DNA from 2 places in the Anaerosinus massiliensis genome. Region 2 is predicted to be linked to the other one. Evidence: riboswitches for the same ligand, from Rfam matches in the RefSeq annotation. Region 2 holds a riboswitch; the other holds the start of a gene.
The links. A riboswitch is a leader RNA that binds a small molecule or an ion and turns the genes downstream of it on or off. The one in region 2 is predicted to bind thiamine pyrophosphate.

Region 1 (3,422 bases), 3.2 Mb from region 2:
TGTTTAAATTGCTTACATCTACTTCATCAAAATCCACCAAAGTGATCTTTTTAAAGCCGCTTCTAACCAACATGATCGCACAATTAGACCCCAACCCTCCAGCACCTGCAATACCAACAGAAGTTTGTTGAATTTTTTCTAATTGCGCTTCATTTAAATAACGCCTAAGCCCGTTTTCAAACAGATTCATTATGCTAACACCTGCCAATCCTTATAAATTGGTTGATAACCTTCATGATACAACATCGTCGACATCTCCCGAACAGAACGATGATCAGAAATTGAAAACTGTCCTGTCTCCTCGCCTTTACTATGTCCTCCAACAGCTGTAGTTACCCCAGCCGACATTTTTGTAACTCCCAGACGCACTAAATGATTTCTAAGTTTTACACTTTCTCTAGAAGATATTGTAATTCCGCTCCGCGGCATAAAAATCCGATATGCAGTAATATATTGTACGAGATTTTTATCACTTACGGTGACGGGTGGTGGGAAACCACCTATACTTGGGCGCATACGCGGCATTGAAACCGCGATTTCCACCTCACTATATTTTTTTTGCAAATAATCAGCATGAATTCCTGTTAAAAAAGCCTCTTTTCGCCAATCATTTAAACCTAAAAGTGCACCAATGTTTACATTGCGCATACCCGCTTTACAGGCGCGCTCCGGTGCATCCAAGCGAAAAGCATAATCACTTTTTGGGCCTGCTAAATGAAATCTTTGATACACACTAGGATCGTAAACTTCTTGAAACATTGTCATCCCATCAACACCAGTTTCTACTGCGACTTTGTACTCTTCTTCTGTTAAAGAATAAATTTCTATGCTAATACTCGTAAAAAATTCTTTTAAAGATTCTACAGCACTTAAAATATATTGGAGTGAACTATGCGTTTGCGATTCACCAGTTAAAAGAAGCACATGTTTTAATCCAGTTTCTGCAATACATTTTCCTTCTGTTTGGATTTCTTTTATACTAAGTTTCATTCTCTTTAATTTATTTTTATGATTAAATCCACAATATACACATTGATTTGTGCAGTAATTTGCAATATACATCGGAGTGAAAAGTTGCATGACCTGTCCAAAATTTCGGATGGTATCTTGGTTTGCCCTTCTCGCTATAGCTTCTATATGATTTTCCGCTTTTGGTGATAGTAAAGTCAAATAATCTTGCCTATCCAGCGAAGGCTTGCTTAAAACATATAGAATATCTTCATCGGTAACTTTCCGGAAAAAATCTTCATAATCTAAATTTTTATATTTTTCCAATTCATCTATAAAAAGCATGATGACTCACTCCTATTCACGTAAAAATCCAGTTAAAGGGGAAGATGCACTAGCATGATCTATCACTCTGCCAAGACCAGCTAAATAAGCTTGACGTCCTGCCTTCACCGCTAAATCAAAGGCCGCCGCCATTGCAATAGGGTCTTTTGCCGTTGCCACTGCAGTATTGACTAAAACGGCCGAAGCTCCCATCTCCATTGCCTCCGCCGCCTCAGACGGTTTCCCTATCCCCGCATCAACAATGATCGGCAAATCACTTTCTTTTATAAGAATACGAATCATCTCTTTGGTCTGTAACCCACGATTACTGCCAATCGGAGCACCAAGAGGCATAATCGCAGCTGCTCCGGCTTCTGCTAAGCGCTTTGCACTCATCAAATCAGGATTCATGTAAGGTAATACAATGAATCCTTCTTCAGCTAAAATTTGCGTCGCTTTAATCGTTTCTTGATTATCCGGCAGCAAGTATCGATTATCCGCAATCACTTCAATTTTAATCCAATCACCACAGCCTAAGGCTCGAGACATGTGCGCTATCCGCACCGCCTCGTCAGCATTTCTTGCTCCAGAAGTATTCGGCATCAAAACACAGTTTTTAGGAATAAAATTTAAAATATTTTCCTCTGGATAGGATTGATCTGCACGGCGCAGAGCTACAGTTATCACCTGAGCCTTAGCTGCCTCAATTACTTTTGGCATAATCTTATTTTCTGAAAACTTTCCTGTGCCCAGAAAAAGTCTACTTGACAACTCCTGTTTACCTATATTTAATGTATCATTCATCATTTCAACCACCTCCAACAAATGTAACGATTTCCAAACGATCATGTGGCTTTAAGACGATCCCATCCCAAGTCTGTGCCTTGACAATGGTTTCATTATATTCAACGACTACTGTCCGTGGCTTAAAACCACGGTTATGAACAAACTGTCCTAAACTAACACCTTCCTCTATGGTTACAGACTTTCCATTCACCGTTATCTCCACTCATCTTCTCCTCCACTCTTTTTAAATTTCCTGAAAAGAAAGCAAAAAAAATACGCCTCCCCGTATAGGTTTAGGCGCACTTATCCCAGCTTCCTACGCGGGCATTATCCCGATCAGGTTTAAAGGTCTGGTACTTACAGTCCACTCTCAGCCCATAACATGAGCTCCCTCGCACATTATTTTTTTATATAACAATTTCATTCTATACCCACCATCGTATAACCGTCAACCATTATTTATTAAATCGTCGTAAATACATCTTTACTAAAGGTATCATAAAAAATATCTGTATTCCACTTTCTATCTATACTGCATTGCTGTAAATATTGAGCAATAGTTTTGACAATAGGTATTTCTGTAGCAAAATGCCCTGCATCTAATAAATGAATCCCAGTTTCCAAAGCTCTTTGTGCTTCATGATATTTGACATCACCAGTTACCAAAATATCGGCACCAGCAAAGGCTGCTTTACCAATAAATTCTGCGCCACTACCACTACATAAAGCAACTTTTTTTATCATTTTACCCCTTTCGCCAACAAGACGAATACAATCAATATCCAAAGCCTGCTTTACTTTATCGGCAAATTCTTCTGCCTTCATCTTTTCTTCAAGGTGTCCAATACGCCCAAGACCATATTCTCCCCCTGTATTTTTTATTGGGTAAAGATCATAGGCAACTTCTTCATACGGATGTACACTTAACAGAGATTTTATTACTTTCTTGATTATTTTTTTCGGCATGATTGTTTCAATACGAACCTCATCAACATGTTCTAGTGCTCCTTCTTTTCCAATAAACGGATTCGTTCCATGTAAAGGTAGAAAACTGCCTTTTCCCGTTACTTGAAACGCACAATGACTATAGTTCCCGATATGTCCCGCCCCCGCTTTACCAAGTGAAGCTTGTATTATTTCAGCATATTCAACTGGTGCAAAAACAGCAAGTTTTACCAGTTCCTCTTGATAAGTAACGGTAAGAGGTTCTATTTTTTGCAAATTGAGTTTGTGTGCTAATACATCGTTTACACCGCCATCTGCCGTATCTAAGTTCGTATGTGCAGCATATACAGCAATATTTGCCCTCAATAAATCGGCGAGCAATTTACCTTGCGGCAAATCCGTTCGCAAATTTTTCAAAG
Region 2 (3,422 bases):
TAAATTTTTTTCTTCCGCAGGAGTGAAAGGGAAAACGATCATTTTAGATCCGGGACATGGCGGTAGTGATCCGGGTGCAATTGGACCGAATCGTGTACGAGAGAAAGATGTAACGTTAAATGTAGCAATGAAGGTAAAGTATCTATTGCAAGATGCTGGTGCACGTGTTATTATGACGCGTAGTGATGATCGGGATGTGTATGGGCCAAATGCGAGTGATAAAGAAGAATTGCAGGCGCGTGTTAATGTTGCGCGAAAGAATACAGCCGATATTTTTGTCAGCATTCATGCAAATTCATTTATCAATCAAGCGGCGCATGGAACGTCGACTTATTATTACGAAAAGTCTACTTATGATAGCAGACTTGCGGAATCTTTACAAAATGGATTAGTCGAGTTTGGTGGCTTGTACGATCGAGGTATTCAAGAGGCGAATTTTTATGTAGTGAAACGAACCAATATGCCGGCTGCGCTTGTTGAGTTGGCTTTCATATCGAATCCAAAAGAGGAAAGATTGTTGAATTCAGCAGAGTTTCAACAAAAATTAGCCGAAGGTATTTGTAAAGGATTAAGTGATTTCTTTAGTCAAACAGCTAAGTAGAAAGGTGATAGTTATGTTAAAAGTTTCTAAGTATTTTATTATGATTTTGGCTATTATGTTTTTTGTAATAACTGCTGGATGCAGCAAAGAAAATGGTGGAAATGATGAAAAGGTAAATCCTGATAATCAGGTAGCCACGGAACAAGAAAAGAGCGCAAAAGACACAAAGAAAATACCAGCAGATAAAAATCATAATTTAAAAGTATATTATGCCAATGCCGATGGTACAAAACTTATCGTTGGAGCAAATGTAAAAGAAGTTGCTGGTGAAGATAAATATACGACCGTGATGAAGCAGTTAATTGCTGGCACAAGCGATAAAGAGGCTGTTTCTATCATTCCGAAAGGCACGAAGCTTAGGAGTGTAAAAATAGAAAATGGGCGAGCTTATGTTGATTTTTCGCATGAATTAATCAAAAATTTTAATGGTGGTTCTGCGGGCGAAATTATGTTGGTTGGTTCAATTGTAAATACTTTAACTGAATTTCCGGAAATAAAAACTGTACAAATTTTAGTTGATGGAAAAAAGATAGAAACCATTTCTGGGCATATGGATACAAGTGAGCCATTGAAACGTTTTTCAGATTTAATAAAAAAATAAGTATACATTACAAAAAAAGTCTGATAAGATAAAAAAGAATTGTATATGTTTTTATCCACTAGGGGGGCATTTTTGCTGAGAGGTTTTAAACCGACCCTTGGAACCTGTTGGTTAAGACCAGCGTAGGGAAGTGGCAAATTTGCTTTTTTTTAAAGCCATTTAGCTGCTGTGCTAAATGGCTTTATTTTTATTTATTGATTGGGGGAGAAGAAATGGAAATGACACAGATGCAAGCAGCACGAAAAGGAAAAATCACGGACGAAATGCAAATCGTCGCAAAGCAAGAAAACATGGATGTCAATATCATCCGAGATCGTATCGCAGAGGGAACCATCACAATTTGTGCAAATGTAAATCATACATCATTGATTCCGCGTGGTGTGGGAAAAGGATTATCTACAAAGGTAAATGCAAATATCGGTACTTCGAGCGCATATCCGGATATTGAGCCTGAACTATTAAAATTAGATGCAGCGATAAAAGCTGGTGCTGATTCTGTGATGGATCTAAGCACGGGGAATAATATTGATCTGTCAAGAAAAGCAATCATTGATAAGTCTACAGTTATGGTTGGTACAGTGCCAATTTATCAAGCAACAGTAGATGCAATCAAAAAACATGGTGCTGTTGTAGATATGACAGGAGATGATTTACTGCAGGTGATTGCAACGCAGGCAAAAGATGGCGCAGATTTTATGACAATTCATTGTGGTGTGACACGTGAAGTTATTAACCGCATGTGTAATCAAGGTCGTGTTATGGATGTTGTAAGCAGAGGCGGTTCGTTTATTACGGGATGGATGCTCCATAACCAGAAGGAAAATCCACTTTATGAAAGATATGACGATATCTTAGATATTTGTGCGCAATATGATGTTACGATTAGCTTAGGAGACGGATTGCGTCCGGGGTGTTTAGCAGATGCAACCGATCGTGCGCAATTACAAGAACTTATCATACTAGGCGAACTTGTAGATCGTGCTTGGGCGAGAGGGGTACAAGTTTTAGTTGAAGGGCCTGGACATGTACCTTTTGACCAGATTGCTGCGAATATGAAATTGCAAAAACAACTGTGTAAAGATGCGCCGTTCTATGTACTTGGGCCGTTGGTAACAGATGTAGCACCTGGATACGATCATATAACGTCTGCGATAGGTGGCACACTCGCAGCTGCAAACGGGGCGGATTTTTTATGTTATGTAACACCAGCAGAGCATTTGGCATTGCCGACAATTGAAGATGTGCATGAAGGTGTAATTGCATCTAGAATTGCAGCACATGCTGCAGATATCGTAAAAGGTGTACCAGGAGCGAAAGAATGGGATTTGAAAATGGCGAAGGCAAGAAAAGCGTTGGACTGGCAGAAGCAAATAGAACTTGCCATAGATCCTAAAAAAGCGCAAGCCAAACGCGGAGCAAGAAATGTAGAAGGTGCAGAAGCTTGCTCTATGTGCGGAGATTATTGCGCAATGAAAATTGTTGGTGAATATCTAGATAAACCAGTTGATTTATGCGATTAAATACAAATTTAGAAGTGATTCTATAAGATGAGATATAGACTTTGAGGTTCGGGTATTTTATTTGAAGGGGAATTACATATTTTATCTTATCAGCATGTTTGACTGAAATTTTCCATTTTTTTAAAGGAATGTGTAAACGAATGACGAATTCATCCTATAGATAAAAGTTAACTATTAACTATACAATCGATTAGGAGGGATAAAAATGAAAAAAATTAGTAAAATTTTAGTGCCAGTTGATGGTTCTGTTAATGGTTGTAAAGCTGTAGATTATGCGATTTTTTTAGCTGAAAAAAGCGAGGCGAAACTAGATTTTGTTTATGTTGCTAGTAGTATCAACAAGGATATTCCTAGTGATATTGTTTTTGATAAAATTTGGGGCAAGATACCTGCGCATATCATTGCAGAAAAACATATAGAAAATGGAAATATTCCTCGTGCTATCATAAAAGTAGCAGAACAATGTCAAAGTGATATGATCGTTATGGGCAGTCGAGGACTTGGAATTTTAAAAGGTGCGTTGATTGGCAGCGTCAGCCAAAAAGTCACTGAAGAATCAAAATGTCCTGTTATGGTCGTTAAATAAAATTTTATGGAAATAAAAAATAGGTTACTCACATTTTGAGTAACCTATTTTTATTAGGCGTTATAAGTAAAAAACAGAGGTATGTACCTCTGTTTTTCAATATTTGTTTAAGCA

Region 1: it holds a riboswitch for thiamine pyrophosphate, as region 2 does, so the genes downstream of both, thiS (sulfur carrier protein ThiS) here and thiC (phosphomethylpyrimidine synthase ThiC) in region 2, are expected to answer to the same signal.

The regions. Positions count from the first base shown of each region.
Region 1 is NZ_LT575483.1:474,469-477,890, forward strand. It holds gene thiF (sulfur carrier protein ThiS adenylyltransferase ThiF) at 1-190, opposite strand, end outside; gene thiH (2-iminoacetate synthase ThiH) at 190-1,293, opposite strand; gene BN6559_RS02570 (thiazole synthase) at 1,306-2,076, opposite strand; gene thiS (sulfur carrier protein ThiS) at 2,081-2,281, opposite strand; TPP riboswitch at 2,355-2,462, opposite strand; gene BN6559_RS02580 (Nif3-like dinuclear metal center hexameric protein) at 2,521-3,422, opposite strand, start outside.
Region 2 is NZ_LT575483.1:3,662,346-3,665,767, forward strand. It holds gene BN6559_RS17575 (N-acetylmuramoyl-L-alanine amidase) at 1-601, shown strand, start outside; gene BN6559_RS17580 (GerMN domain-containing protein) at 615-1,202, shown strand; TPP riboswitch at 1,253-1,348, shown strand; gene thiC (phosphomethylpyrimidine synthase ThiC) at 1,415-2,722, shown strand; gene BN6559_RS17590 (universal stress protein) at 2,928-3,308, shown strand; gene BN6559_RS17595 (NADH peroxidase) at 3,416-3,422, opposite strand, start outside.